DNA from 4 places in the Allobosea sp. 2RAB26 genome. Region 2 is predicted to be linked to each of the others. Evidence: predicted binding sites of a transcription regulator. Region 2 holds the regulator's gene; each other region holds the start of a gene.

Region 1 (7,721 bases), on a different contig from region 2:
TGCCGCCATGGATCGAGCCGACTGTGACGACGGCGGCCTCCAGCGGGTCGATGTTGCGGGAGACCACGCTCTGCAGCGTCGTGATCACCGCGGCGGCGGCAACGACCGGGTCGACCGTCTCATGGGGAGCGGCTCCGTGTCCCCCCTTGCCGAGCACAGTGATATGGGCCTGATCGACCGAGGCCATCGCCGGACCGGCAATGAAGCCGAATTGTCCGGCCGGAACGCCCGGCCAATTGTGCAGGCCGAAGACGGCGTCGCAGGGGAAACGCTCGAACAGCCCCTCCTCGATGAGCTTGCGGGCGCCGGCGCCGATCTCCTCGGCGGGCTGGAAGATCAGGGTCAGTGTGCCTGAGAAGCGCCCGCTTTCTGCGAGATAGCGCGCTGCCGCAAGCAGGATCGCCGTATGCCCGTCATGGCCGCAGGCATGCATCGCGCCGGCATGGATGCTGGCATGGGCCAGGCCCGTTGCTTCCTGGATCGGCAGAGCATCCATATCGGCACGGATGCCCAGTCGACGCTCGCCGTTGCCGCGCCGGAGCGTCGCCACGATGCCGGTGCCGGCGAGCCCTGTCGTGACCTCGTAGCCCCATCCGGCGAGGTGCTCCGCGACGAGTGCGCTGGTCCGCTTTTCCGCGAAGGCGAGCTCGGGGTGGCGATGAAGATCGCGGCGCAATGCGATGAACGCGTCGGCGAAGGCTGCGACGCCTCGGGCCGCGTCTTCGCGCTCTTGCTGGCCAATGCCGGGTGTGTGAAAGGTCATGTCCTTGCCCCGGCTCAGCCGGCCGAGCGCGCCAGCGCGGCCTGCTGTGGCGCAGGTTCGCCAACATGGCGGCTTTCCCGGCGCGGCAGACCGAGATGGTCGCGTAGCGTGGTGCCGGGCAGGCTGCGGTCATAGACGCCGCGCTCTTCGAGCACCGGGATGACGAGTCGGGCGAAGTCGTCGAAACCCTCGGCAATCACGGGAAAGCCCAGGATGAAGCCATCTGCCGCCTGCTGTTCGACGCGGTCGATGATCCGTTCGGCGACGGCCCCGGCGGTGCCGATGAAATCGGTCCGCGGTGTGGTGGCTTCGAGAGCGACCTCGCGCAGGCTCAGGCCCTTCAGGGCCGCATTGCGCTTGATGCGGTCCGTGGTCGAGCGGAAGCTATTCTTGCCGATCTCGCCCAGCTCGGGGAATGGCTGATCGAGCGGGTAGGTGCTGAAATCGTGATGGTCGAAGAAGCGGCCAAGATAGAGCAGGGCCTCGTCGATCGAGACGAGGTCGCGGATGGCGCGGTATTTCTCCTCGGCTTCCCGCTCGGTCGCTCCCACGATCGGGCCGATGCCCGGGAAGACCTTGATGTCGCTCGCGCTGCGGCCATGGGCGATGGCGCTGTTCTTGATGCTGCGATAGAAGCCCTGGGCCTCCTCGAGTGCGACATTGTTGCTGAAGACGGCATCCGCGTGCTTGCCGGCAAGCCCGATCCCAGCGTCGGAGGCGCCTGCCTGGAAGACGACCGGCTGCCCTTGCGCGGAGCGGGAAATGTTCAGCGGCCCCTCGACCTGGAAGAAGCGGCCCTTGTGCCCCAGCGTGTGGAGCTTGGCCTTGTCGAAGAAGACGCCGTTCTCGCGGTCCCGCGGGAAGGCATCGTCGTCCCAGGAATCCCAAAGGCCCTTGATGACATCGAGATATTCGGTGGCGATCTCATAGCGGAGGGCATGCTCCGGATGCGGCCGGCTATAGTTGCGGCCCGAGCCTTCGAGCGGCGAGGTCACCGCATTCCAGCCGGCGCGCCCGCCCGAGATCAGATCAAGCGAGGCGAACTGGCGCGCGATGGTGAAGGGATCGCTGTAGGAGGTCGAGACGGTGCCGACGAGGCCGAGCTTGCTGGTCGAAGCAGCCAGCGCCGACAGGATCGTCAGCGGCTCGAAGCGGTTCAGGAAATGCGGGATCGACTTGTCGTTGATGTAGAGCCCGTCGGCGACAAAGGCGAAGGCGATGCCGGCACTCTCCGCCTTGCGCGCGGTGCGGACGAAGAAGTCGAAATTGACGCTGGCATCGGCAGGGCTGCTGGGATGGCGCCAGGAGTTCATATGGCTGCCCGGGCCCTGCAACATGATGCCGAAAGTGATGGGTTTCTTGCTCATGGAACGTGCTCCGGTGGAGAAAGTGGTCAGGCCGCGGCCGTCAGGACTTCGTCGGCGAGCAGCGCGATCGACGCGAGCCGCTGCTGCCGGGCGGCTGCCGGCGTATCGAGGATGAATTCAGCGATGCCGAAGCGCCGGTGCAGCGCATCGAGCTCGCGCCGGACCCGGCCCGGCGTGCCGGCGACGATGCTCGGGCGGCGCAACTCCGTGCGGTAGGAGGTCACGCCCGCTTGCCGGGCGTATTCCGCGGCCTGCGCTTCGCTGCCGACATTGAGAGCCTGACCATCGTCGAGGTAGAGACGCACGATCTGCAGCCCGTCCGCGATCCGTTCGGCTTCCTCGTTGCTCTCGGCGGCCAGCGCGGTCACCGCGAGGAGCGGCGTGCCAGGGCCTCCTGCATTGGCGAAGGCCTCGATGCTTGCCTCGATCGCTGCGTGATCGCCATTGAGCTGACCGGCAAAGACGAACTGCCAGCCCTGTTCGGCGGCAAGTCGCGCGCTTTCCGGGCTGCCGCCGAGCAGGAAGCGCTGCGGCACCTCGGGCGGGATTGGCGCTACAAGGGGCCGGTCGAGGGCCTGGCCAGCGTCCGTTCCGTGATCGAGATAGGCGCCGAGTTGGCGCAACTGCGTGCCGAACTCGCGCCGGACGGCGGGATCATGTCCCCATTGCAGCGCGCGCGTCGCCAGTGGCAGTCCGCCCGGCGCCTTGCCGATGCCGAGATCGACCCGGCCCGGTGCGAGTGAGGCGAGGACGTGGAAGTTCTCCGCCACCTTGTAGGGGCTGTAATGCTGGAGAAGGACGCCGCCCGACCCGACCCGAATGCGCGAGGTGCTGGCCAGGATATAGGCCGCCAGCACTTCCGGAGAGGAACTGGCGACGCCCGCCATCCCATGATGCTCGGCGAGCCAGAAACGGTGATAGCCCCAGCGCTCCGCATTCTGAGCAAGTGCGACCGAGCGGGCGAGGGCGATGCTGCCGGTCTCGTCGTCGAAGACGGGGCTCTTTTCGAGCAGGCTGAGGCGATAGGTCATTGGAGCGGCCTTCGTGAATGCAGGTCTGCGTGCGGGTTTGGGGCGGGTGGAATCAGAGCGCCCGCAGGCCGAGCGCCGCCGCGGCCTCGTCCGCCATCCAGCCGAGGCGCTCGTAGTCGCCGCGCCAGTAGACGAGGGCCGCTTCGTCGGCGCCGAATCTGACGGCCCGCACGCGGCCGATGACGATGCTGTGGGAATGGCGCTCGATCAGTTCCTCGACTTCGCAGTCGAGGGAGGCGAGCGTGCCCACCAGGAGTGGGGCGCCGGTTGCGGCGGTGGTCCATTCGGCGTGCCGGAAGCGCTCGACGCCCTTCTCGCCGTTCCGTCCGGCGAAGCGATCCGCGATCTGCTTCTGCGCCGCATTCAGGAAGTTGATGCCGAAGGTGCGATACCGCTGCAGGGTCGGATAGCTCGACGATGTGCGGTTGAGTCCGAACATGACGGTCGGAGGCTCGGCCGAGAGCGAGGCGACCGAGGTCGCCGTGAGGCCGGTCCGATCCTCGCCTGCGCCGGTCGTGATGACACTGACCCCGCCAGCGAGGTGGCGGAAAGCGGCACGGAATGCTGCTGCTTCGTCGCGAATCGTGGGCGAAGCTGTTGGCAAGCGCGTGACGATGCTCATGGGGAATCCTTCAAGCCATGCGGGCGGGTTTGGACGCAGCGATCTCGCAACGGCTGTCGATCAAGCCGTGCGTTCGCCGACCGAGCCGGCCAGCGGCCGAGCCGAAAAGAGGGGTGGTGGGACGTTCCGAGCGGGCCAGAACACTGTCTGACCCAAATCCGAGGCGTCGACGGTGTTCGGCATGGCTCCGCCGCGGCCGAGCTGAGCGGCGTTACCCACGCGGGATCAGGAGGAGCGGGGCGCGGTGCCGTTCAGGCCCGGCACGCAGGAGTGTTCAACATCGATGCGCCCGATCAGACGCAGTTTTATGAATATAAAGTGGAATTCTCTTCGATGTTGATTCAGTCATGAACGTGTCTCCAGCAATCGGGAGCCCACGAATGCATTCGTGGTGCTTTTAGCTTTGGTGACGCGGTGCAAGCTGCTCCAGCAAATCCCGCGATCGACACCGTCGATACTATGATCATTCTGCATCAGGTTGCTTCGGTCAATGAAACGTCTTTTCAAAGATCGCTCTCGAACCGGGATAAACGCCTCTGGACGGCGAGGTGCTCGAAAGGCTTTGCCTCATGCGCTGGACGTACGTGACCTGCGGGGCATCCCGCCTTCGTCAGCGCGCAACTCCGACATTGCTGGCGCACCGGCAGCGCGCTGGGCAGAGACGCAAGGTCACCATTCCAGCTTGGCGAACACTCGCAAGATGGCTGCCCTGGCTTTCATCCAACAGTCATCCCGGCGTCATCCAGGCGACCTAGGCAGGCGGCCTCACAGCTGGATTGCCGAGAATGAAACGCCAGAATGTTCTCCTGATCGTCGTCGACCAATGGCGCGCCGATTTCATACCGCATCTGATGCGGGCCGAGGGGCGCGATCCCTTCCTGAAGACGCCGAATCTCGATCGCCTTTGCGCGGAGGGCGTGACCTTCCGCAACCATGTCACGGCCTGCGTGCCTTGCGGTCCGGCCCGGGCCAGCCTGCTCACCGGCCTCTACCTGATGAACCACCGCGCCGTGCAGAACACGGTGCCGCTCGACCAGCGCCATTTCAATCTCGGCAAGGCGCTGCGCGCCATCGGCTATGATCCTGCGCTGATCGGCTACACCACGACGACGCCCGACCCGCGTGCGACCTCGAAGAACGACCCGCGCTTCCTCGTGCTCGGCGACCTGATGGACGGTTTCCGTTCGGTCGGCGCCTTCGAGCCCAATATGGACGGCTATTTCGGCTGGGTGGCGCAGAACGGCTTCGAACTGCCGGAAAAGCGCGAGGATATCTGGCTGCCGGAGGGCGAGGACTCGGTGCCGGGCGCGACCGACAAGCCGTCGCGCATCCCCAAGGAATTCTCCGACTCGACCTTCTTCACCGAACGCGCGCTGACCTATCTGAAGGGGCGCGCCGGCCGGCCGTTCTTCCTGCATCTCGGCTATTATCGTCCGCATCCGCCCTTCGTTGCGCCGGCGCCCTATCACGCGATGTACCGCCCGGAGGATATGCCCGGGTTGGTGCGGGCGGAATCACCGGAAGCCGAGGCGGCTCAGCATCCGCTGACCAAGTTCTACATCGACTCGATCAAGCGCGGCTCCTTCTTCCACGGCGCAGAAGGCTCGGGCGCGACCTTGGACGAGGCTGAAATCCGCCAGATGCGGGCGACCTATTGCGGCCTGATCACCGAGATCGACGACTGCCTCGGCCGGGTTTTCGCCTATCTCGACGAGACCGGGCAGTGGGACGACACGTTGATCGTCTTCACCAGCGATCATGGCGAGCAGCTCGGCGACCACCACCTGCTCGGCAAGATCGGCTTCAACGACGAGAGCTTCCGCATTCCGTTGGTGGTGAAGGACCCGCGCGGAGCGGATGAGCGTCGCGGTGCGATCGAGGCCTCCTTCACCGAGAGTGTCGACGTGATGCCGACCATTCTCGACTGGCTCGGCGGCGAGGCGCCGCGCGCCTGCGACGGGCGCTCGGTGATGCCGTTCCTCAGCGAGGGACGGCCGGCGGATTGGCGCAGCGAGCTGCACTACGAATACGATTTCCGCGACGTGCACTACTCCCAGCCGGAGCAGGTGCTGGGCCTCCACATGGATCAGTCCAGCCTCTGCGTGATCCAGGACGAGCACTACAAATACGTCCATTTCGCCGCGCTGCCGCCGCTCTTCTTCGACCTCGCCAAGGATCCGCACCAGTTCGTCAATCTGGCCGAGGACCCGGCCTATGCCGCCCTGGTGCGCGACTATGCCCAGAAGGCGCTGTCCTGGCGGCTGATCCATGCCGACCGGACCCTGACCCATTTCCGCTCCGGCCCGCGCGGGCTCGAGGAGCGCGATCCCAACGCCACCCCCTCAGGAGATGAACAATGGTCGGTTCCTTCACGCGTCGCGGCGCAATAGCGCTCGGCGGCTCGGCCCTCATTCTGCCGCGCTTTGCGATCGCGCAGGCCGATAACCGGCCCTCGATCACCATCGCAGTGCAGAAGATCGCCAATTCCAACACGCTCGACGTGCTGCGCGAGCAGTCCAATGTCGGTGAGCGTGTCTTCTTCTCGTCGATCTGGGAGGGGCTGATCGGCCGCAACTGGCTCGGCAATCTCGAGACGGTTCCCGGTCTTGCCACCGAGTGGAAGCGCATCGACGACAAGACCGTCGAGCTCAAGCTGCGCCGCGGCGTGAAGTTCCATAACGGCGATGAGCTGACGGCGGAGGACGTCGCGTTCTCCTTCAGCAAACAGCGCATGTTCGGCGACACGCAGCCGTCGCAAGGCAAGACGATCTCGGTCGACTTCGTCGTGGGTGGTGGCCGCGCCAACAAGGAACTGCCGGCGGAAGTGCCGGCGGTGGCGCGCCGCTCCTGGCCGGCTCTGCTCGGCATCGAGATCGTCGACAAATACACGGTGCGCTTCGTCAACGGCACGCCCGACGTGACGATGGAGGGCCGCATCTCGCGCTATGGCAGCGAGATCATGAATCGTCGCGCCTTCGAAGAGGCGAAGACCTATAGCGACTGGGCGACCAGGCCGGTCACGACAGGCCCCTACCGGATCGCCGAGTATCGCCCGGACGTCTCGCTGTTGCTCGAGGCCCATGACGAGTACTGGGGTGGCCGCCCGCCGCTGAAGTCGATCCGTTTTGTCGAGGTGCCGGAGACGGCGTCCCGCATCAACGGGCTGCTCTCCGGCCAGTACCAGTTCGCCTGCGATATCCCGCCGGACCAGATCTCGCAGATCGAGAAGAATCCCGCCTTCGAGGTACAGGGCGGGACCATCCTCAATCACCGCCTGACGGTGTTCGACAAGAACCATGCGCAGCTGCAAAATCCGCTGGTTCGCCGCGCCATGACACATTCGATCGACCGGCAGGCGATCGTCGAATCGCTTTGGGCCGGCCGTACCGTCGTGCCGAAGGGGCTGCAATGGCCCTATTATGGCGAGATGTACCACGCCGATTGGGCGGTGCCGGCCTTCGATCTGAAGCTGGCGCGCGAGCTGGTCAAGCAGTCCGGCTACAAGGGCGATCCGATCCCCTATCGGCTGCTCAACAACTACTACACCAACCAGACTGCCACGGCGCAGGTCCTGGTCGAGATGTGGAAAGAGGCGGGGCTCAACGTCGAAATCCAGGTCAAGGAGAACTGGCAGCAGATTCTCGAGCGCACGCCGACCCGGGCGGTACGCGACTGGTCGAATTCGGCGCCCTTCAACGATCCCGTCTCCTCGATCGTCGCCCAGCACGGTCCAAACGGCCAGCAGCAGCAGGCCGGCGAATGGCGCAATGACGAGATGAACACGCTCTCGGTCGAACTCGAAACCTCGACCGACCGCGCCCGCCGCAAGGCTGCGTTCCGCCGCATGCTGGAAATCACGGAGCGCGAGGACCCGGCCTATACGGTGCTGCACCAGAACGCGACCTTCACGGCCAAGCCCAAGGCACTGGCCTGGAAGG
Region 2 (7,721 bases):
CCGATTGCGGGCGCATCGCGTCCCATTCCTCGAAGCGTAGCGGCCGGTTATCCATGCAGGACGGCAGGCGGAAGCCGTATTCGGCCAATGTCGCCTTGCGGCGGAAGTCGCCCCGGTACATGCCGCCGATCTGCGGCACGGTGACGTGGCTCTCATCGGTGAAGACCAGCGCATTGTCGGGCAGGTACTCGAACAGGGTCGGCGGCGGCTCGCCCGGCTTGCGGCCGGTGAGATAGCGCGAATAGTTCTCGATGCCGTTGCAGGAGCCGGTCGACTCGATCATCTCGATGTCGAAGGTGCAGCGCTGGTCGAGCCGTTGCGCCTCGAGATAGCGCCCCATGCGATTGAGCTCCTCAAGGCGGGCCTTGAGCTCCTCCTTGATCGACTTGACGGCCTGGGTCAGCGTCGGTCGCGGCGTGGTGTAGTGCGAATTGCCGTAGACTTTCACGAATTCGAGGTCGGCCGTCTTCTGACCGGTGAGCGGATCGAATTCCGAGATGCTTTCGACCTCGTCGCCGAACAGGCCGATGCGCCAGGCGCGGTCCTCATAGTGGGCCGGGAACAGCTCGATGACGTCACCACGCACACGAAAGGTGCCGCGGGCGAAATCGCCGAGCGTGCGCTTGTATTGCAGGGCGACGAGATCGGCGATGAGCTGGCGCTGCTCGATGCGCTCGCCGAGTTTGATGGCGAAGGTCATCGCCGTATAGGTCTCGACCGAGCCGATGCCGTAGATGCAGGAGACGCTGGCCACGATGATGACGTCGTCGCGCTCCAGCAGCGAGCGCGTGGCCGAGTGGCGCATGCGGTCGATCTGCTCGTTGATCGAGGATTCCTTCTCGATAAACGTATCAGAACGCGGGACGTAGGCCTCCGGCTGGTAGTAATCGTAGTAGGAGACGAAGTATTCGACCGCGTTGTCGGGGAAGAAGCTCTTGAACTCACCGTAGAGCTGTGCGGCCAGCGTCTTGTTTGGGGCGAGGATCAGAGCCGGGCGCTGCGTCTCCTCGATCACCTTGGCCATCGTGAAGGTCTTGCCGGAGCCGGTGACGCCGAGCAGGACCTGGTCGCGCTCCTGCCGTGCGACGCCGTCGACGAGATCGGCGATCGCGGTCGGCTGGTCACCCGCAGGCTCGAAATCCGACTGCATGCGGAAGGCGATTCCGCCCTCGGACTTGTCCGGCCGGGCCGGGCGGTGTGGCGTCCAGGGCTTGCCTGGATCGATGAAGGGGCTGCCGGACTCGAGCAGGTGCTGCAGCGAATGCGCGGTGACGGAGGCCGCGGTCTCGCCTTCGGCTTCGCCGAAGGCGGAGGCCGCGTCGTTCTTCTTCGGCTTTTTCTTCAGCTTGGTGTCGCCGGGGCGCGGCTCGCCATAACCGGCCTGCGGCAGGTCGCTGAAACCGGAGGCGCCGCCCGGGACCGCCCTGCCGCGATTGATCGCGGGATTGAGCAGATCGGCAAGATAGCCCTCGAGCGGCTTCAACTCGGGCTTGGTGGCCTTGGAGTTCGGAGTGCGCGCGGAGGCGGGCTTCTTTGCAGGCTTAGCCTTGGCGGTCGTGTCGGAGCTTTTCGGCATGGCGGCAATATGGGGCGAAACCGGTCGGAGCGCGAGGGGTACGCCGTCGCAGCAGGCGGATAACTGACAGCAGGTGACAGGAGTACACTGTGCCAGGAGCAGCCGGATTGAAGCAGTCCCGGGGCGGGCGCGATGCAAGTCCGGCTTTCATCGCACGCCGGCGCATATCGAGACGGATCGAGGCTTATCCGCGGGACTTGGTCTTGCCGCAGCCGCCGGACATGTTGAGGGTCACGGCTGCGCGAATGAGAGTCTTCAATGCCCCTTCGTCAATCGTCTCACCCTCGTGGATGTCGATGGCCCGCCTGGTGTTGCCATCCAGACTGGAATTGAAGAGGCCCGATGGGTCGTCGAGTGAGGCCCCCTTGGCAAAGGTCATTTTGACGACGCTCTTGTAGGTCTCCCCAGTGCAGATCAATCCGTCGTGGGACCACACCGGAACCCCTCGCCATTTCCACTCCTCGACCACCTCGGGATCGGCTTGTCTGATCCATGCGCGGAGCTGGGAGAGCATCTTGCCTCGCCAGTCGCCCAGCTCCGTGATCCGCCCGTCGATCATCTGAGACGGGGAGTTTTCGTTCTGGGACTCGCTCTGGCTCATGATCTTCCCTTCTCTCCGGAACTCTCGCTTCTGGGATCGGGCCAACCGTCTGCTCGAGCTCGCAGCGCAACCTCTCGAAGAGGCTGGGCCGGCCGGCAAACGTCTTGGAGAGCACGGTGCGTCTGCACGGATCACAACGCATAACTCTCTGGCTATTGATCTGCATTCATAATCATTGGGCTATCCGTCAGTCAATCGAAGCCTGCGCGCGCAACGATCGCCGTTGCCCCTCCCGGACGATCGCCGTCGGGTCTCGCAACTCAGGATCAAGGTGGCCGCGATGGACGGCCCGACGCAAGCGCGGCGCTCTTCCGGCATCGGCTGCCCCCTTGGGAACGAGACTGCGCTCGTGATCCGGGGCCAGGGGCAGCGCGCGATGGCTCTGCTCTTGATGGTGCGGCCGGACACGGGGGTGTAGACTGTTCGGGTCTTGTCTTCGGCAGTGCCTGATCCCCATCTCCAAGTGATCGCCGCTTCAGATTCCAGCATCGGGTTGGCGCTGCATCGCAAGCAGTCGTGAGGACGTAACACTGAAAGCTGTGGTCCGGTTCGCCGGATGTGCCGAGATCAATAGGAGGAGGCCAGAATGACTCGCGCCTTCGTCAAGGAAGCCGAGGAAAGAGGGACCCTGGACGAGCTGCCGGACCGGCCAGTCTCGCCTCACCCAAACCTCGTGACGCCTGAAGGGCTCGCACAGATCGAGGCCCAGCTGGCGCGCTGGCATGACGAACACGCGGCGGCGTTGGCCGGAGGCGACCGCACCGAGATCGCTCAGACGCGGCGCGAGTTCCGCTACTGGGCGGCGCGGCGCGCCAGCGCCAAGCTGGCCCCTGCGCAGGAAAGGCACGACATCGTCCGCTTCGGCTCGACAGTGACGATCCGCCGGGCTGATGGGCGCGAGCAGAACTGGCGGCTGGTCGGCGAGGACGAGGCCGATCCGGCACACGGAACGCTGCCCTATGTCGCGCCGTTGGCGAGCGCGCTGATGGGCAAGGGCATTGGCGAGAGCGTCAGCATCGGCACTGAGGCGGTCGAGATCATCGCGATCGCCTGAGGCGATCGTTCAGCTATCCGCGAGCCAGGCCTGAATCCCTGCTGCAGCTGCGACTCCGGTCGCGAAACAGGCCTGCAGCAGATAGCCGCCGGTCGGCGCCTCCCAATCCAGCATCTCGCCTGCGACAAAGGTACCGGGCAAGCGTTTCAGCATGAAGCCTTCCTCGATCTCCGCGGCGGCGACGCCACCGGCGGTGGAGATCGCCCGCTCGATCGGCCTGAGACCGGTCAGCACCAGAGGCGCGGCCTTGATCAGTGCGGCCAGCCTCTCCGCGTCTTCGGGGAGTGGCCCCTTCGCCGCTTCGCGCAGCAGCGCAATCGCGGATGGAGCAAGACCTGCAGCCTTGCGCAGATGATTGCTCATCGTCACGCCCTTGCGACGATGCGCGAGGCGCTGGACCAGCAGCGCCGCCTCGTGATCGGGCCGCAGATCGATGGTGATGACCGCCCTGCCCTCGCGCAGGATCGTCTCGCGGATCGGGGCAGAGAGTGCATAGACCGCGCCGCCTTCCAGACCCGTCGCATCGATCATCGCCTCGCCGGGCACGGATTGGCCGCCGAAGCTCAGGACGATGCGTTTCAACGGTACTCCGGCAAAACGCTCTCGCATGGTCTGGGACCAATCGACCGTGAAGCCGCCATTGGCCGGGCGCAGCGGCGCAATCGCAATTCCGCGCGCCGCCAGCAAGGGCGCCCAGCCACCATCCGAACCCAGCCGTGGCCAGCTCGCGCCGCCGAGCGCGAGCAGCGTCGCGTCGGGCCGCACCTCGACCTCGGCGCCATCGCGGTGCCGTAACGTCAGAGCTCCCGCCGCGCTCCAGCCGGTCCAGCGATGACCAGGCGCGAAGCTGACACCGAGGCCCTCGAGCCGGCGCAGCCATGCCCGCAGCAAGGGCGAGGCCTTCATGGCGCGCGGGAAGACGCGGCCGCTGCTGCCGACGAACGTGTCCTGCCCGAGCGCATCGGCCCAGTCGCGCAGGGATTGTGGCGGGAAGGCGCGAATGGCCGGCTCCAGCCAGGCTTGCGCATCGCGATAGCGGGGCAGGAAGCCGTCGAGCGATTCGGAATGGGTGAGGTTCAATCCGCCGCGCCCGGCCAGCAGGAATTTGCGGGCCGGAGAGGGCATGCGATCGTAGATCGTGACGGTGTCCCCGGCTGCCGCGAGGCGCTCGGCCGCGATCAGCCCGGAGGGCCCTGCTCCAATGATGGCGACGTGATGTGTGGGCATCGGTCCGGCTTGCCGTCAGCGCGCCCTGCGGTCAAGGGTAATCCCGCCCCGAAGGCCATCGACAGGGACGAACCATGCCGACCATCGCCGCTTATCTCGGCGCAGCCATTCTCGAAATCGCCGGCTGTTTCGCGTTCTGGGGCTGGCTCCGGCTCGGCAAGCCGGTCTGGTGGCTCGTACCCGGACTGTTTTCGCTCGCCCTGTTCGCCGGGCTGTTGACGCTGGCGGAGAGCGAAGCCGCCGGACGGGCCTATGCCGCCTATGGCGGCGTCTACATCGTCAGTTCGCTCGTCTGGCTCTGGGCCGTGGAAGGCTTTCGCCCCGACCGCTGGGACATTATCGGTGGGCTGATCTGCCTCGCCGGCGCGGCGATCATCATCGCAGGGCCGCGCTAGGGTATCGGCCCGAAAGGTGGATTGCGGTTTTCGGGAAGGCCGATGCAACCATAGACGGTTAGATCGTCGGGCGGATTCGATATCCGGCCCGATGATCCAAGTCCCCGATGATCCAAGTCTCAGCTCCGCGCAAAGGTCTCGTCGAAGGCATAGCCGGCACCGCGCACGGTCCGCAGCGGGTCCTTGGCGTTGTCAGGAGTGATCGCCTTGCGCAGCCGGCCGACATGGACGTCGACGGTGCGCTCGTCGATATAGACGTCGCGGCCCCAGACCGCGTCGAGCAGCTGGGCCCGGGAATAGACCCGCCCCGGCGCCTGCATCAGGAATTCGAGCAGGCGGAACTCGGTCGGGCCGAGATGCAGCTCGCTGCCTGAGCGGCGGACACGGCGGGTGGTGCGGTCGAGTTCGAGATCGCCGGCGGCCAACAGGCCGGCGACATGACCCGGCTTGGCGCGGCGTAGCAACGCCTGGATGCGGGCGATCAGCTCGGGCAGCGAGAACGGCTTGACGACATAGTCGTCGGCCCCGGTGGCGAGGCCGCGCACACGCTCGGTTTCCTCGCCGCGGGCGGTGAGCATGATGATCGGCACCCGCTCGGTATCGCGACGGGTCCGCAGCCTCCGGCAGAGCTCGATGCCGGAAAGGCCCGGCAGCATCCAGTCGAGCAGCACGAGGTCCGGCGTATGATCGCGCAGATGCAGCTCGGCATCGTCGCCACGCGCGACGCTGTCGACCTCGAAGCCCTCGGCTTCGAGATTGTAGCGCAGCAACAGGGTCAGCGGCTCTTCGTCCTCAACGATCAGGATGCGTGCAGGCATGTCTCACTCGGTCCCAAAGGTGTCGGGCGCCGGTCACTCACCGGTGGCGGCGTCCAGAAGGATATTGGTCGTGTCGAGCTTCGGGCGGGCTGCGTCCAAGGCTTCGCCCGTGACGAGATAGTGGATCGTCTCGGCGATGTTGGTGGTGTGGTCGCCGATGCGCTCGACATTCTTGGCGCAGAACAGGAGATGCGTGCAGAAGGTGATGTTGCGCGGGTCTTCCATCATATAGGTGAGCAGCTCGCGGAAGAGCGAGGTATAGAGCGCGTCGATCTCATCGTCGCGGCGCCAGACCTCCATGGCCTTCTGCTCGTTGCTGACGGCGTAAGCGTCGAGCACGTCCTTGAGCTGGGCCTGAACCAGGCGGCTCATATGCTCGAGGCCGACGACCGCGCGCGACGGCGGCTGGAACTGGCCGGAGATGGCGACCGCGCGCTTGGCGATATTCTTGGCGAGATCGCCGACACGCTCGATATCGGCGGCGATGCGGATGGCGGAGATCAGCTCGCGCAGGTCGTTGGCGAGCGGCTGGCGCCGGGCGATGGTGAGCACCGCCTTCTCCTCTACCTCGCGCTGCAGATTGTCGAGGCGCTGGTCGGCGCTGATGACCTTCTGTGCCAGCCCGGTGTCGCGGCGCACCAGGGCGACTGTCGAATCGCCGAGCATGCGCTCCGACATGCCCCCCATCTCGGCCAGGCTGCGGCGGATCCCCTCGAGATCGGCATCATATGAGCGGACGATGTGATCAGTCATCGCGGCGTATCCTTTGTCGGCAAAGCAGTTGGAAGGCTGGGCGCCGGTTCAGCCGAAGCGGCCGGTGACGTAGTCCTGCGTCTGCTTCTTGTGCGGGTTCATGAAAATGGTGTTGGTGGCGTCGAATTCGATCACCTCACCGAGATACATGAAGGCGGTGTACTGCGAGATGCGCGCCGCCTGCTGCATGTTGTGGGTGACGATGACGATGGTGAAGTCGGTCTTGAGCTGCTCGAGCAGGTCCTCGATCTTGCCGGTCGAGATCGGATCGAGCGCCGAGGTCGGCTCGTCGAACAGGATGACTTCCGGCTTCTGGGCAATGGTCCGCGCAATGCAGAGGCGCTGCTGCTGGCCGCCGGACAGGCCCATGCCGGAGGTCTTCAGCTTGTCCTTGACCTCGTCCCAGAGCGCGGAGCGGCGCAGCGCACCTTCGACGCGGTCATCGAGCTCGGATTTCGGCGGCTTCTCGTAGAGGCGGATGCCGAATGCGACATTGTCGTAGATCGACATCGGGAAAGGCGTCGGCTTCTGGAACACCATGCCGACGCGCGAGCGCAGCTCGTTCACATCGATATCGTTGCTGATGACGTTGCGGCCGTCGAGCAGGATCTCGCCGGTGGCGCGCTGCTCGGGATAAAGCGAATAGATCCGGTTGAAGATGCGCAGCAGGGTCGACTTGCCGCAGCCAGACGGTCCGATCAGGGCCGTGACATGGCGGTCCCGGAAGTCGAGATTGATGTTCTTCAGCGCCTTGTGCTCGCCGTAGTAGAAATCGAGGTTCTTGACCGCGATCCGGACGGGGGCCTCGGCATCAAGCGCTTGCGGGCTCAGTTCCAGCGTCGAAAGCATCGACTTGTTCCTTCAGATCGAACGCGACGAGGGTTTAAGGCCGTTCATTTGCCGCCCCGCACGATACGGCGGGCGATAAGCGAGAGGCACAGGATCGAGACGGTGATGATCAGCGAACCGGCCCAGGCGAGCTGCTGCCAGTTCTCATAGGGGGCGGAGGCGAACTGGTAGATCGTCACCGGCAGGTTGGAGACGCCGCCGACGAGGCTGGGCGAGAACCAGAAATTGTTGTTCAGCGCAGTGAAGATCAGCGGCGCCGTCTCGCCGGCGATGCGCGCCAGGGCCAGCAGGATACCGGTGACCATGCCGGATTTCGCCGCCCGCCAGGTCACGCTGGTGATGACGACCGAAGGCGGGGCGCCGAGCGCAGCACCGGCTTCACGCAACGAGCTCGGCACGAGGCGCAGCATGTCCTCGGTGGTGCGTACGATCACCGGGATCGCGATGA
Region 3 (7,721 bases), on a different contig from region 2:
CGCGCGGTCCCAGGGCGATCCGACCGGGGGTAGGCGGCCGACGATAGTGTAGTCGTGGCCGGCATGGCGATGTCCGGCCTCGTCCTCGTCCGCCTCACCCGGTTTGTGAGTCTGGCCGGCAACGCCATGCGACGGCGTGACGCTCTCGCCGAGCCGATAGTCGACATCGGCGCCGATCAAGGCTTCACCTTCCCTGGCGAAGAGGCGCCCCTCGCTCGGTGTGACGCGGCCCCAGCGCGTGGCAAAGGCCGCGGTCGTGCCGATGATCGGATAGCCACGGGTGACGTCGCCGAAGGCGATCGGCGCGAAGGCGGCGACACGCTCGTCCCGGGCCAGCGACTGCAGGACGCTTCCCTCCATCAGCGGGATCGCGTCGAGCTGCAGATAGACCGTCGACATCAGCAACTGGGTCTGGCTGCCGGGTGCACCGATGAGGAGGGCGAAGTCATCGGCCGCGGCGGCCGAACTCTGCCGCAGCGCCCGCTCCTGCGCGCCGATCGCCACGCCGACCGCGACCGCCAGCGCTATCAGGGCGACTATCGCGGCTGCGGTCCAACGCAGGGCGCGAAGATCGGCGAGGACCATTGCGAAGGGGTTCATGCGGCCTGCTTCGCAATCGGAGACGCGGCCTTGATATCGAGCCGGTGCTTCATCCGCGCCAGGAGCGCGGCATCATGCGTGGCGCAGATCAAGGTGGCACCGGCCTCAACGGCCGCATCGACCAGCAAGGCGCCCACCTCATCGGCATGGGCCGCGTCCAGGCTGGCCGTGGGTTCGTCGGCGAGGATCATGGCAGGCTGCCGGCAGACCGCGCGGGCAATCGCAACCCGCTGCTGCTCGCCACGTGAAAGTACTCCTGTCCGGCGGCGCAGATCAGTGAGCCCCATGCGCGCTGCGACGGTCTCGGCATGCTCCCGCTCGGCCGGGCCAACCCTCCAGGATGAGAAGGTCGTGGGCAGCGTGATGTTGGCAAGGATGTCGAGTTCCGGGATCAGGTGGAAATCCTGGAAGACGAAGCCGAGCGTCGAGAGACGCCAGCGGTCGCGATTGCCGGGCGACAGGGAGGAGATCTCCGTCTCGCCCCATGAGACCTTGCCTGTGCTCGGCACGATCAGCCCGCCAATCAGGTGCAGAAGCGAGGTCTTGCCGGAGCCCGAGGGGCCGCGCAAACCAATATGAGCGCCGGAAGGCACTGTGAGTTCGGGAATGTCCAGCACGCGGAAAGGGCGCCCGTCGCCGCCGCGATGGTCGAGCGTCACGCTGGAAAGCCGCAATGTTCGAGCGGCGGATCGCTCAGGCGAGTGTGAAGCGGGCATCGACGAGTCTGATCTGGCTGACGAAGCCGGTTTCCGGGTCCGTGGCCGAGCCTATCTCCAGCCGACCCGACACGACGACCTTGCGACCGGCGCTGACCATCGGCGTGATCTCCTTCATGAAGACGACGACGATGTCGACTGGCCAGTCGGCATCCGATTGGCAGAACGGGCAGATCGCCAGCGGCTCGCGCGTGAGCACGAAGAAGTGGCTTTCCGGCTTCAGCGGAGGCGCCATGTAGCCGGTCAGACGTACCTCTTGTCCGCGCAGGGCCGTGACGCGGTCGGAAAACTGGAAGCCGAGCACGCCGAAGGATTTGTAGAGGCCGTCGAAGGCGATCGTGGCCGGCTCCGCCGCTCGGACATCCCTGCAAAGCAGGGCCACCGCGAGACCCGTGAGGGTCACGCGGCGGGTGGCGAGCATCTCATGGCGTTGCCGTTGCATCGCTCGTCCCTGTCGGCGGATGGCCGGCCTACTCGCTGTCTTACTTACTTGCCGCCCAGCGCCAGCGCTTCCGCCATGACGCGGAAGACATAGGTGTTGGGCTTATGGCCGCGGAACTTCTCCGCGCCCGGGCCCATCGCAGTCAGGATCACGTCGTCGGCGGAGTGGACGCCGCTATTGGCGTCGAAGGGCAGGTTGCCTGTCCTGCGCGCGGCCAGCGGGCCGGTGCAGTCCTTCTCGTTCGCGATATTGGTCTTGCCATCCGGGCCCTTGACCGCCGGCACGCGTTCGCCGGTCATGTCCGGGCGGCCGGTGTCGCAGGTGTCGGGATAGCTGCCATAGACCACTGCGAGGCGGCGCGAGGTGTCGACCTTGGTGGGGTAGCCGTCCGCGTCGAGCGGGCCGTAGTTCGGCGGCACGGAGTCGGCGTAGACGCCGAGCTTGTCGCGCAGGAGCTGGCCCGGACGGTCGTCGTCATAGGTGCCGATGATCGAGATCGGATGGGCGTGATCGGGCACCACGATGATCAGGGTGTCGTTGCGGTCGCCGGCGAAGTCCTTCGCCACCTTCACCGCGTTGTCGAGCATGATCGTATCGAACACCGAACGCTCCCAGTCGAGCGAATGGCTGTACTTGTCGATGCGGGCCGACTCGACCATCAGGAAGAAACCGTCCTCGTTGCCCTTGAGCATGTCGAGCGCAGCCTTGGTCTGCTCGACCACGTCCGGCTGGTCGGGGAACTTCGAAACCGTGCCCTTCTTGGTCAGCCGCAGATCGAACGCGCCGTCGATGTTACCGGTGTTGTAGAGGCCGAGCAGCTTTTTCGAGCCGGCCGCGACAGCCGCGTTCATTTCCGTCTTGGTGGTCGCGAGCGTGTAGCCCGCCTCCTTGAACTTGGCGATGAAGTCGAGCTCATCGGTCCGCTTCGAACCGGGGGTCGTCTTGGACAGGAAGTTCGGGGAGCCGCCGCCCATGATCACGTCGGGCTGCACATCGTGGAACATCTTGACGATGTCGTTGAAATCCGAGCGGCGTCGGGTGTGGGCCACCATCGAAGCCGGGGTCGCGTCCTCGATTTCCGAGTTGGTGACGACGCCGATCGCCATCTTGCCGCGACGCTTGATCACCTCGGCGATGGTCTCGACCTTGGGATGGTCGAGCGTCAGGGCGTTCTTGGCGCAGTAGACGCCGAGTGCGTTGACGCAGGATTTATGGCCGGTGGTGTAGGCATGGGCGGCATTGGCGCTGTCGGTCACGATCGAGTCCGTGCCCGAGGTCGAGATCAGCGCCATGTTGGACATGTCGTCCATGGCGAGCTCGCCATTGTAGCGACCTTCGTCCCAGCCCTTGGAGAGAATGCGGGCCGCGGTGCGGTTGGCGACCGACATGCCGTCACCGATGAAGAGGATGACGTTCTTGGCGCGGCGCGGCTGGGTGGTGGCGAAGACCTCCCATTTGACCGTCGCCTTGTTGGTTCCCTGCGTCGCCTCGACGGTATAATTGCCCGCCGGAAGCGTCGCGCCACGCAGCCACAGCGCCGAATGCTTCTGGCCTTCCTCATTCTGCATGAAGATCGTGGCCTTGCCGAAGATTTCGGCGGCCGGCTTGCCGTTGATCGTGACCGCGACGTCGGCCGAGGTCGGCGCGTTCGGGAACTCGACCTTGAAGTCGAAGCGCGAGCCCTCGAGGATTTCGGCACGGTTGATGGGATAGATCGTCTGCGCGGCGACAGGGGCCGCAGCGAAGGCGCTGCCAATTGCTACCGCATGCCAAAGCGTTCTCAGTTGCATCCCCAACCTCCGATAATCCGTGATCCCTTGGATGGGGTGAGCTAGTTGCAGCCGCACATGACAGGATGGCGACAGCCCTGCATGTTGTTGAATACCATCCGACCACGGCTGCCCCAACATCAACAGGGCATCCAGGGACGGCCTGCCCGACCGATGCGCGGTTGCACCATTCCGGAGACGGGCGACCTCGACAGCCGCGTCCCGGGCATGAGCGACGCGAGGGCGCGTCCCGAGCCGCCAGAGGCCGAGTTCAAGCAGCTTGGCGGCTACTTTCAGCTGGAGCCCGGCAATCGCGGCCTGTTCGCCGGCCTGTTGCCGGGCCTCGTCCATATCCGGGCTGCCGATCCGGCGGCGGAGCGCCTCGCCAGGATGATCGACCTGATCAGCGACGAAGCGCTCGCCAACCGGCCGGGACGCGACCTCGTGGTCGACCGGCTGATCGAGGTCCTGCTCGTGGAGGCGCTTCGCTTCCACGCAGAAAGCGCGGGCGCAGCGGTGCGGCCAGGGCTTCTGGCGGGGCTTGCGGATCCGCTTCTCGCCCGCGCCCTGCGGCATCTTCATGGCGACGTGGCGCGCGGGTGGTCGGTCGATGCGCTGGCCCGGCAGGCGGGCCTGTCCCGCTCGGCTTTCAGCGAGCGCTTCAATCGGAAGGTTGGAGTGCCACCGATGCAATATCTGATCGAGTGGCGCATCGCCTTGGCCAAGGGCATGCTCCAGCGCGACGCGCCGCCTTTGGAGGCTGTTGCTGCAGCGGTGGGCTATCAATCGGCGAGTGCCTTCAGCACTGCCTTTCGCCGCGAGGTCGGCAGTTCACCCAGCCACTTCACGCGGGCAGCAGCTGCTTGAGCACGGCCTGGCGCTGCTGACGCCGACCGCGCGTATTGTGCCGCGGTCGGTGTCAGTCGGCGTTCTGGCGCAACGGCCGTTTGGCACGCCGCAGGGATCGAAGCTCTTCCTTCTCACGTGAGGGATCGGCTCAGGCCTTGATCGTCGTCGACTCCTGGCTGGTCCGGCCGAACAGGTCCCGCGCCCTGACGCGATAATGCCCCTCTGATTGGGTCGCATGCAGGTAAACGCTCGACAGCAACCCGACCGGGTTGATGACCTGCCACGGCCCGTTTTCCGTCGCGCTCCAGAGCACGTCGAAGAGCTGCACGCCGCCATGCGCCGCCGGCTCCCAGAACAGCACCGTGTTGCTGCCGCCGTTGAGGCCGCCGAAGCGGCGCGCCTTCGGCTCTGTCGGCGCATGAGGTACCTCGCCATCGCGCCGCACCAGGGCGACGAGCGCGACCGAAGACAGGGGCATGTCGAGCGGCAGCGTGCAGCTCGTCTGTGCCCCGCCAATCTGGAGATGCTCGATCGTCAGAGCTGGCTCCTGGGCGAGTCGCATCGCCTCCAACTCGGCCGGGTTCGCCGGCCGCAACGCGCAGCAACGGATCATCATCGAGCCGGATGTGATGCTCCGCGCCACGACGCCGTCTGACCGCTAGCGGCAAGTTCCTCGCACGAGTCACCGTCATTTTTGCCGGTGCTGGCGTTCTCGCACGGGGCGCACGGATCAGGGCGAGGCCTGACGCTGCTGAAATGCAGCCGCTTGCAGGTATTCAGCCTTCCGACTCTGTCCGTGCTCGGGGAAGGCCAATCTCGCCCATGCGGCCCATGCGCCGAGCAAGTGCGCCTCATCGGTTTGCGAAGGGGAAGAGCGTGAGCAAGCCATTGCAGTCGAATACGAATCTCATACAATTCTAGCGTGTGGCTATTTCCGGCTGCGCCGGTCATGCCAAGAGCCGTCTTACCCTACGGAAATGTCGATGGATCCCGATCAGGCGGCCAAGAGGGCCGAGGACGCGCTTCTTGAGCTCGCACTTGAAAGTTGGCGTTTCCAGAAGCTCTTCGGGCGAGCGTTGTCCAAGCTGGACCCACTGGAAGCGACACGGTTCACGAACCAGCATCGATATTTCCTCGGAAAGGTCGAAAGCTGCCTGGGAGCATCGGGAATGCGCCTGGTGAACCTCGAAGGCCAGCAATTCGACACCGGGACCGCCGCCACGCCCCTCAATATTGCCGATTTTGGACCAGACGACACCTTGGTCGTCGCGGAAACGATCGATCCGATCGTGATGAATTCTGCCGGCCTGCTGCGCATGGGCACGGTCATGCTCAAGAAGGTTGGAAGATGAGCCACTACGTCGGCATTGATCTGGGCACCACCAACAGCGCAATCTGCTCCTATGACGGGGAGACCGTCCAGCTCTACAAGAGCCCCGAGCAGAACGACGTGACGCCGTCGGCGATCGCGATCGACCGGCGCGGCAACCGCTATATCGGGCAGCGGGCCTACGAGAACGCACCGCGAAATCCGGACAGCACTGCCATGCTGTTCAAGCGGCACATAGGTACCTCGACGCCAATCCGCTTGCCCTCCGTGGGCATTACCATGACACCCGAGGAATGCTCTTCCGAGATCCTTCGCACGCTGTTTGGCTATCTGCCGGAGCAGATCCGCAACGACGAGACCGTGGCCACCGTGATCACCGTGCCGGCGGCGTTCAACCAGATGCAGAAGGACGCCACGATCGAGGCTGCGCGCGCGGCGGGGCTCGGCAAGGTGGCCCTGATGCAGGAGCCCGTTGCGGCGGTGATGAGCGTCATGCGCAGTCGCCAGGGCGATGGGATCTTCCTGATCTACGACCTTGGCGGGGGAACCCTGGACATCGCCATCGCCCAGAGCATTGGCGGCCGCGTGAGCCTTCTCGGCCAGGGCGGCATCCAGATGTGCGGAGGACGGGATTTCGATCGCATGATCGTCGACAACCTCGTCATGCCCTGGCTTCAGCAGACCTTTGCGTTGCCCGAGGGGTTCTCGTCCCTGCCCGAATACAAGCTGCTGCGTCGTGTCGCGGAGCGGGCGGTGGAGAAGGCGAAGATCGAGCTTTCCAGCCGGGACAATGCGGTGATCGGGGCACAAGAGACGGAATGCGGATGCAAGGACCTGGCGGGGACCGAGATCTATCTCGACGTCAACATCACCCGGGATCAGCTGGGTGGGCTGATCGAGGGCAAGGTCAAGGAATCCGTCCAGGCGGCGCGTGACACGATCGAGCACGCAGGTCTCACTCCACACGACATCGAACGTATCGTCTTCGTCGGCGGTCCGACCCAATACAAGCCGCTGCGCGAGCGCGTCGCGTTCGAGCTTGGCATCGCGCCGTCAACGGACGTGAATCCGATGACGGCGGTTGCCACTGGCGCCGCCATCTTCGCCGAGGCCATCGACTGGAGCGCGCATAGCCGGGGCCGCAAGAGTTCCAGGGGGAGCGTCAGCGTCGGGTCGACACTGGACCTGACGGTGAATTACGCCGCACGAACTCCGGATCAGAAAGCGAAGATCGCGCTGAAGCTCGGATCACCCGCGGCCCCGGGCTCGTCCTTTCAGGTCGACAGTCTCGACACCGGGTGGTCTTCGGGCCGCGCCGAGATCAAGAACGGCACTGTCATCGAGGTGCCCCTTTCGAAGCGGGGCGAGAATACTTTCAAGATGTTCGTCTTCGATCCTGCCGGAGGGCCACTCTCCTTGGCGCAGGATCGCATCGTCATCACGCAGACGGCCGCTACCATCGACGCCATCCCTGCCTCCCACTCGATCGGCGTCGAGGTCCTGGATACCGTTGGCGACATCGCCAGGCTTCATTACCTGGTGAAGGCCGGAGACCAGCTGCCGGCTCGTGGTGTCCAGCCATTCAAGGCTGCTGAGGCACTTCGCGCGGGAGCCTCCGGGTCATTGAAATTCAAGCTCTGGGAGGGGGATATCGATCATCCCGTCTCGGACAATACGTTCATCGGCCTGTTCGAGATTACCGGCAATGACTTCGTCGATGGCGTCATCCCTGCGGGGGCGCCGCTCATCCTCACCTACGAGATCGGCGATGGAGGGAACATCGACCTGAAAGTCGAGATTCCGGCGATCGGTGGGTCGTTCCAGAGCGACAAGAACTTCTATTCCCGCGCTTCCGGAATGATCGACTACAGCAGTGCCGCGAGGCGCATCCTGGACGAGGCGTCGCAAGCGGCCGAACAGCTTGCGGAGGTCTCTGCCAAGGTCGACGACCCGGCGCTCTCCGAAGCGCGCGAGAGGCTGGAGCTGGCGGCTTCGATCAGTGAACAGGAGAGCGA
Region 4 (7,721 bases), on a different contig from region 2:
CCGCGGCATCGGCATGGCCTGCTATATTGAGGCTTGCGGCGGCGGCGGCCCGGAGAGTTCAACCGTCATCCTCGAGAAGGACGGCACGGTGACCGTGCTGATCGGCACCCAGTCGAACGGGCAGGGGCACGAGACGGCCTACTCGCAGCTCGTCGCGCAGCATCTCGACATTCCGATGGACCGCATCCGCGTCGTTCAGGGCGATACCGACCGGGTCGAAACCGGATCCGGCACCGGCGGCTCGCGCTCCATTCCGGTTGGGGGCGCTGCGCTCGACAAGGCATCCTCGGTCCTGACCGAGAACCTGAAGCAGCTCGCGTCCGAAAAGCTCGAGGCCGGTATCGGTGATCTCGAGATCGTCGATGGCGCGGTGCGGATCGTCGGCACCGACAAGGCGCTCGACCTCAAGGCTATTGCCGCCCTGCCTGGAGCGACGGCGGACAAGCTCAGGGTCCATCAGAGCTGGACGCCACCGGAAGCGACCTATCCGAATGGCACGCATATCTGCGAGCTGGAGGTTGATCCCGGTACCGGCGCGACCGAGATCGCCAACTATGTCGTGGTCGACGATTTTGGCGTGACTCTGAACCCGCTGATGCTCGAGGGCCAGGTCCATGGTGGTGCCGCCCAAGGCATTGGCCAGGCTCTGATGGAGGAAATCCGCTTCGATAGCTCCGGCCAGATGCTGACGGCGACGTTCATGGATTACGCTCTGCCGCGCGCGGTCGACGTTCCCAACTTCCATTTCGAGACCCGCAATGTCCGCTGCGTCACCAACGCGCTCGGTGTTAAGGGCGCCGGAGAGGCCGGGGCGATCGGGGCCTGCCCGGCGGTGATGAACGCGATGGTGGACGCGCTCGACCGTGCAGCCGGCATCCGGGCGATCGATATGCCCGCGACGCCGAAGAAGGTCTTCGGGGCATTGAGAGCTGCGGGTTATCAGCACTGACGCGGGCGTAAGCCCCTCTCGTTCCGACGTGATCACGGAAATGCGACTTGGCGTCGTGATGCGGATCGGCTGATCTGGAACGCTTCTAAGCGGCGCGCTCGAAGCCGCGCTTTCCGGGAGGAGGCTTACGCATGATACGCACCGTACTCGTCGCCGCTGGCCTAGTTGTGACGCTCTCGACCGTGATTGCCCAATCGGATCCGATTGCCGAGCGTCGCAATACGATGAAGGGGGTAGGCGCCGCCACGCGCGATGGCGCGGCCATGGCCAAGGGCGAGGCTGCCTTTGACGCGACCAAGAGCGAGACTATCTTCAAGGTCTACGCGGCCGCCGCCAAGAAGATGCCGGGCCTTTTCCCTGATACGGCCAAGACCGGTGGCGAGAGCACAGCCGGACCCAAAATCTGGGAGGATCCAGCCGGCTTCAAGGCTGGGTTTGCCAAGCTCGATACGGAGGCCACCGTTGCGGCGGCGAGCTCCACCACGGACCTCGACAGCTTCCGTACCGCCTTTGGAACGGTGACCAAGAACTGTGCCGCCTGCCACGAGGTCTATCGCATCAAGAAATAGGTTTCTCTGGGCCACTGCGGTGGTGCCGCCTGGTCGAACATGAGGTGATGGGCGGGGTCCATATTGGACCCCGCCCTTTTGTCTTTGCCCTGCACTACGGCCGTTCCAGACTCCCGCAACGTTGGTGGGGGCCGCCTGTCCGCGGCAGCGCCAGATAGATTTGCTTAAATTCCGGTGCGTTCACGAAAATGCGACTTGGCGCTGTCATGCGAATGAGCTGATCTGGAAGGGTTCTAAGCGGTGCCTGTCAGGCGCCGCATCTCCCCGAAAAGGATAGTCGCGCATGATCCGTACCGTAGTCGTTGCTGCTGGCCTCATTCTCGGCCTTTCGGCCGTCGTCGCGCAGTCTGACCCTATCGCCCAGCGCCGCGACGCGATGAAGGCCGTTGGCGCGGCAACGCGCGAGGGCGCGGCTATCGCCAAGGGCGAGGCAGCTTTCGATTCCGCCAAGGCCCAGACGATCTTCAAGGTCTACGCCGACGCGGCCAAGAAGCTGCCGGTCCTGTTCCCGGAAACCGCCAAGACCGGCGGCGAGACCACGGCTGCGCCGAAGATCTGGGAGGATCAGGCTGGCTTCAAGACCGCGCTCGCCAAGTTCGAGACCGAGTCTGTGGCCGGCGCCGCCGCCGCCAAGGACCTCGACAGTTTCAAGGCTGCCTTTGGCGCTGCGACCAAGAATTGTGGCTCCTGCCACGAGGTCTACCGCATCAAGAAGTAAGCTCGGCTGCGCCGCGCGGTTGCGTCGTGCGGTCGAACATGGGTTGATGGGCGGGCTCCACCATGGGCCCGCCCATTCTCGTCAGATCTGCGCTTCGAACTTTTGGAATCCTCGGAGCGATGAGGCACCAGCAAACCGGGAAACGCTTGATGCGCCGCCTATTCCTCACGCTCGGCATTTTCATCCTGTTGGGACTAGCCGGCTTCTATGTTCTCACTGACCCGCGCGTCGTCTCGCCCGCGCCCGAGATCGGCACTCTGCCGCCGCCGGATGTCGAGAATGGCAAACTGCTCTTTGCGGCGGGAGGCTGCTCTTCATGCCATGCAACGCCCGGTCAGGATGACAAGCTCCGGCTTGGCGGCGGGCTTGCGTTGCCCTCGCCCTTCGGCACGTTTCACGCTCCCAATATCTCACCGCACACGCGGGACGGAATCGGCAATTGGGGCGTGAAGGATTTCGTCGATGCGATGGCGACCGGTGTCTCGCCGTCGGGACAGCATTACTATCCGTCGTTTCCCTACACCTCCTATCGGCTGATGCCACCCAAGGCCCTGGCCGATCTCTTCGCCTACCTGCGCACGCTGCCCTCGGTCGAAGGACGTGCGCCGGGGCACGATCTGCCTTTCCCCTTCAACATCCGCCGCGCGGTCGGGGGCTGGAAGCTGCTGTTCTTCGACGGTACGCCGTTCCGGCCGGACCCGACGAAGAGCGAGGAGTGGAACCGGGGCGCCTATCTGGTGCAGGGGCCGGGCCATTGCGCCGAATGCCATTCCAATCGCAATGCGCTGGGCGCGATCATTCCGGCGACACGCTTCGCCGGTGGCCCAGACCCGGAGGGCAAGGGCTTCGTGCCGAACATCACGCAGCATGCGGACGGGCTGGCGAACTGGTCGAAGTCGGAGATCGCCGAGATGCTCAAGACCGGCTTTACTCCGAGCTTCGACAGCGTCGGCGGCAGCATGGCGGCGGTGGTGCGCAACACCGCACAGCTGTCAGATGCCGATCGGATGGCGATGGCGGAGTTCATCAAGTCGCTGCCGGCGGTCGCCGGCCCGCCGCGGCCCAAGAAGGCCGAGTGAGCCGCGTTGGCGCGTTGGCGGTTACGCTCGCACTGTCATCCCGGTCTGCCTTTGGCCGCCCGGGATGATCCAACCTTCTGCGTTTGGATCGGCCTTCGCGAGACCGCAATCCACTCTTCAGGCCGGTGCTTTAGCGTCTACTCCATCACCGCCGCTTTGAGGATGCAGACCATCAGCGCCGAACCGGGCTGGTCGCCGACGCAGCGGACGATATGGCGGCGGTCGCAGCGGTAGCGCAGCGTCTCGCCCGCCTTGGCGCGCTGGATCACGTCCCCGACCTCGACCTCGAACTCGCCGGAGGTCACGGAGAGCGACTCGATCGAGCCGCGCTGATGACCTTCGGAATCGAGCTCGCCGCCGGGCTCGGCCTGTACGTCGTACCATTGCAGCCATTCGACCGTCTTGATCCACCCGATGATGGCGAGCCTGAGCTTGCCGTCTTCTGAGACCAGAATCGGCGTATCGGCGCGGGTGGTCTTGTCGATGAAGGCTTCCTCTTCGCCGCTCGACAGCACGCGCTCGATCGAGATGTCGAGGGCCTGCGAGAGCCGCCAGATCGTCGCCAGTGTCGGGTTGGTTTCGTTGCGCTCGATCTGGCTGATGATCGACTTGGCAACGCCCGACTGCTCCGCGAGCTCGGAAAGCGAGAGATTATAGGCCTTGCGCAGGCGCTGGATCGTCTTGCCGAGCTGGCCCGAGATGACCTGGGCTCCGGATTCGAGCTCGCGCCCGCCACGTTCCTTGGTCTCGATACCCATCCTGATACCTGTCACACGAATGCTGATCGTTTGCGGAAGCGAACAAACGTTTGTCTAACCGGACAATGCCTGTTCCAGTTGGAAGGAGCAAGCCGGAGAGGGGCGGGCGACGGCCGAGGGCGGCTTCGTCGGGGCGCCTTTCACACAATTCTGCCCGTGTTCTCAGGTCGCCCGCGTCGGGCCGACCTCGCGCGTCTCCCGCTTGAGCAGACCGAGCTGCTTCTCGCGCAGGATCACATAGATGCCGGATGCGATGACGATGGCTGCGCCGATGAGCACGGCTGAAGCCGGCCAGTCGCCGAAGACGAACCAGCCGATCGTAACGGCCCAGAGCATCGTCGAGTATTCGAACGGCGCGATCAGCGAGGCGTCGCCGTAGCGATAGGCCTGGACCAGGAAAATCTGGCCGAGCCCGCCAAGAATGCCGATCGCGACCATGAGTGCGGCGTCCTGAAGATCGGGCATTCGCCAGCCGAGCAGAATGGTGAAGAGGCCGAGCGTCGTCGTCATCAGCGTGAAATAGAAGACGATCGCGCCGGTGCGCTCCGTCATGGTCAATTGCCGCACCTCGATCGAGGCAAAAGCCGAGCAGCACGCGCCGGCAAGGCCGAAGGCCGCGCCGATTGCCGGTGCATTGCTGCCAGAGATCTGGAAACTGCCCAGATGCGGGGACAGCATGATCAGGACGCCGATGAAGCCGATCGTCACCGCGCTCCAGCGATAGATGCGGACACGCTCCTTCAGCACCAGAGCTGCAAGCACGACGACTGCGAGCGGCGCGGCATAGCCGAGCGCGACCGCGTCCGGGAGCGGCAGAAAGCTCAAGGCTACGAAGCCGCAGAACATGCCGGTCGAACCGATCACCCCCCGCTTGAAATGGCCGCGCAGATTCTTGGTCTTCAGGGCAGCCGGAATTTCGCCGCGCCAGCCGAGCCAGAGCAGCAGCGGGATCAGCGCAAAGAAGGACCGGACGAAGACGAGTTCACCTGTCGGATAACGGGCCGCGATCGCCTTGATGCCAGCCGACATCAGGGTGAAAGACAAAGCCGAGATCAGCTTGAGCGTGATGCCGAGGAGAGGAGACAACGGTGCTGCGCGTACGTGTCGGGGGAGAGAGTCTTATAAAAGACTTGGTCCCTCTAGATCACGTTCGCGCGTCCGGTCCAAGCGCAATGCTTGCAACCCTGATGCCCGCGGCGGCGCATGCGTGCCGAGGAAGCGTGCTGGATGCGGGTCTTGCGCGGCAGGAACTGGGAGAGAATTCCTGCCCCGGACAGCAAGGCTCACCGGGGCAGATGCTGGTCTTGCCGCGTCTCAGAACGTTCCCTTGAAGACGCCGCCGTCGATCAGCAGGTTCTGGCCGGTGATGTAGCCGGCATGGGCGCTTGCCAGGAAGGCGCAGGCCTTGCCGAACTCCTCGGCGCTGCCGAAGCGCCTCGCCGGGATTTCGGCCATGCGGCCCTTCGTCATTTCTTCGGGCGTGATCCCCTTGATCGCCGCCATCTTGGTGGTCGAGCCCTTCAGCCGATCGGTATCGAACATGCCGGGCAGGATGTTGTTGATGGTGACGTTGGCATATGCGACCTCGCGGGCGACGCCGGAGAAGAAGGCGGTCAGACCGGCGCGTGCGCCCGACGAGACATCGAGCCCGGTCAAGGGGGTCAGCACGCTCATCGAGGTGATGTTGACGATGCGGCCGAAGCCGCGCGCGATCATGCCGTCGACGACACGCTGCATCAGTTCGACCGGCGTCGCCATGTTCTGGATGACGCCTTCGAGCAGCGCTTCGCGCGAGACTTCGCGGAACGGCTTCGGCGGTGGGCCGCCATTGTTGTTGACCAGGATGTCCGGCTCCGGCGCGGCGGCGAGCAGCGCGTCCTGACCTGCGCGGGTCGACACGTCGGCAACGACCGCGATCACGGTTGCTCCATACTTGGCCCGGATCTGGCTTGCCGTGGCCTCCAGCGTGGTCGCGTCGCGGCCGTTGATGACCACGGTGCATCCGGCCTCTGCGAGGGCCTCGGCGCAGCCGCGGCCAAGCCCCTTGCTCGATGCGCAAATGATGGCCGTACGGCCGGCAATACCCAAATCCATCGCGTTTCTCCCGAGCTTTCGCTGATGTTCAGCTGAGCAGAACCACGGATTGAGGTCTGCGTCATCAAAGCGCAATGCAAATCAGACACACGCCGCAAGCAATGCAACAAGATGGGCTGGCGGCATGAGCGACGAGGACGAGGCGAAGCAGGTTCGCAGCATCTTCATCTCCGACCTGCATCTGGGAACGCGAGGAGCACAGGCCGATCTCGTGCTCGAATTCCTGCGGGCCTATGATGCTCCGCAGATTTATCTCGTGGGTGACATCATCGATGGCTGGCGGCTGAAGAGCGGCTGGTACTTCCCGCAGGCGCATAACGACGTCGTGCAGAAGCTCTTGCGCAAGGTGCGCAAGGGTTCGCGGCTGATCTACATCACCGGCAACCACGACGATTTCCTCCGCGACTTCACTGGAAGCGAGTTCGGCGGAATCCACATCGCCGACCATGCGCTGCACGAAACTGCCGACGGCAAGCGCCTGCTGGTGATCCATGGCGATCTGTTCGATCTGGTCGTGCGCAACGCAAAATGGCTCGCCCTGCTGGGCGACTGGGCCTACACGGTCGCGCTTGCGTCCAATACGGTCGTCAACAAGGTCCGTCGCCTCTTCCATCTGCCGCACTGGTCGCTCTCGGCCTGGGCCAAGCAGAAGGTGAAGAATGCGGTCAATTATATCGGCGAGTTCGAGATCTGCCTTGCCGCCGAGGCCCGCCGCCATGGTGCGGACGGCGTCGTCTGCGGCCATATCCACCACGCCGCACATCGCAAGATCGACGGGCTCACCTACATCAACACGGGCGACTGGGTCGAAAGCTGCACGGCTGTGGTCGAGCATCATGACGGCCGCTTCGAGGTCATTCGTTGGCCGCAATACCGGCTGAAGAGCGAGCCCGTGCGGCCGATCCCGCTGCCGGCTCTGGTCAGCGAGGCCGCCTGATGCGCGTCCTCATCGCGACGGACGCCTGGCGCCCCCAGATCAATGGGGTCGTCCGGTCGCTGGAGCGGATGGTCGAGGCAGGACCGTCATTCGGTGTGACGCCGCATATGCTGACGCCCGAGGGATTTCGGCAGATTGGCTTGCCATCCTATCCCGATATCCGCATCGCGCTGGCAACGCAGGGCGCCATCGCCCGGCGCATCACCGATTTTGGGCCGGATCACATCCATATCGCGACGGAAGGGCCTATCGGCTGGCTGACCCGCGCCGTCTGCCTCGCGCAGAAGCGGACGTTCACGACGAGCTACCACACAAGGTTCCCGCAATATGTCGCGGCCCGCTGGCCCATCCCGGAACGCTGGAGCTACCAGTTCCTGCGCCGGTTCCATGGGGCGGCTGCCGGGGTCATGGTCTCGACCGCGACAGTCGAGGCCGAACTGAAGGAGAACGGGTTCGAGCGCATTCTGCGCTGGGGGCGAGGCGTCGATCTCCAGCAGTTCCATCCGCGCCAGGCAAGCGTGCTCGACCTGCCGCGTCCCATCTTCCTCAGCGTCGGGCGCGTCGCGGTCGAAAAGAACCTGGATGCCTTCCTGTCGCTGCGCCTGCCCGGCAGCAAG

The links. The regulator PhoB, encoded in region 2, activates phosphate uptake and scavenging genes when phosphate is short. The targets are predictions, from matches to a motif close to TGTCATNNANCTGTCAT.
Region 1: a site for PhoB is predicted at 4,498-4,514, ahead of pehA (phosphoric/sulfuric ester hydrolase PehA). Genes of this name have one in related genera too.
Region 3: a site for PhoB is predicted at 3,606-3,622, ahead of AB4118_RS12220 (alkaline phosphatase). Genes of this name have one in related genera too.
Region 4: a site for PhoB is predicted at 6,227-6,243, ahead of AB4118_RS20755 (UDP-2,3-diacylglucosamine diphosphatase). Genes of this name have one in related genera too.

What each region holds. Positions count from the first base shown of each region.
Region 1 is NZ_JBFRGS010000005.1:182,993-190,713, forward strand. It holds gene AB4118_RS11270 (M20 aminoacylase family protein) at 1-763, opposite strand, end outside; gene AB4118_RS11275 (LLM class flavin-dependent oxidoreductase) at 778-2,130, opposite strand; gene AB4118_RS11280 (LLM class flavin-dependent oxidoreductase) at 2,157-3,161, opposite strand; gene AB4118_RS11285 (flavin reductase family protein) at 3,214-3,783, opposite strand; gene pehA (phosphoric/sulfuric ester hydrolase PehA) at 4,569-6,173, shown strand; gene AB4118_RS11295 (ABC transporter substrate-binding protein) at 6,140-7,721, shown strand, end outside.
Region 2 is NZ_JBFRGS010000007.1:329,442-337,162, reverse strand. It holds gene uvrB (excinuclease ABC subunit UvrB) at 1-1,576, opposite strand, end outside; gene AB4118_RS16690 (DUF1801 domain-containing protein) at 1,761-2,177, opposite strand; gene greA (transcription elongation factor GreA) at 2,764-3,231, shown strand; gene AB4118_RS16680 (TIGR03862 family flavoprotein) at 3,241-4,458, opposite strand; gene AB4118_RS16675 (YnfA family protein) at 4,533-4,853, shown strand; gene phoB (phosphate regulon transcriptional regulator PhoB) at 4,973-5,671, opposite strand; gene phoU (phosphate signaling complex protein PhoU) at 5,705-6,424, opposite strand; gene pstB (phosphate ABC transporter ATP-binding protein PstB) at 6,473-7,273, opposite strand; gene pstA (phosphate ABC transporter permease PstA) at 7,318-7,721, opposite strand, start outside.
Region 3 is NZ_JBFRGS010000005.1:374,776-382,496, forward strand. It holds gene AB4118_RS12205 (FtsX-like permease family protein) at 1-600, opposite strand, end outside; gene AB4118_RS12210 (ABC transporter ATP-binding protein) at 597-1,259, opposite strand; gene AB4118_RS12215 (hypothetical protein) at 1,294-1,758, opposite strand; gene AB4118_RS12220 (alkaline phosphatase) at 1,803-3,548, opposite strand; gene AB4118_RS12225 (helix-turn-helix transcriptional regulator) at 3,756-4,394, shown strand; gene AB4118_RS12230 (hypothetical protein) at 4,525-4,938, opposite strand; gene AB4118_RS12235 (hypothetical protein) at 5,360-5,728, shown strand; gene AB4118_RS12240 (Hsp70 family protein) at 5,725-7,721, shown strand, end outside.
Region 4 is NZ_JBFRGS010000010.1:188,998-196,718, reverse strand. It holds gene AB4118_RS20790 (xanthine dehydrogenase family protein molybdopterin-binding subunit) at 1-949, shown strand, start outside; gene AB4118_RS20785 (c-type cytochrome) at 1,081-1,518, shown strand; gene AB4118_RS20780 (c-type cytochrome) at 1,802-2,236, shown strand; gene AB4118_RS20775 (c-type cytochrome) at 2,386-3,315, shown strand; gene AB4118_RS20770 (helix-turn-helix domain-containing protein) at 3,453-4,073, opposite strand; gene AB4118_RS20765 (DMT family transporter) at 4,236-5,159, opposite strand; gene AB4118_RS20760 (SDR family oxidoreductase) at 5,388-6,167, opposite strand; gene AB4118_RS20755 (UDP-2,3-diacylglucosamine diphosphatase) at 6,292-7,104, shown strand; gene AB4118_RS20750 (glycosyltransferase family 4 protein) at 7,104-7,721, shown strand, end outside.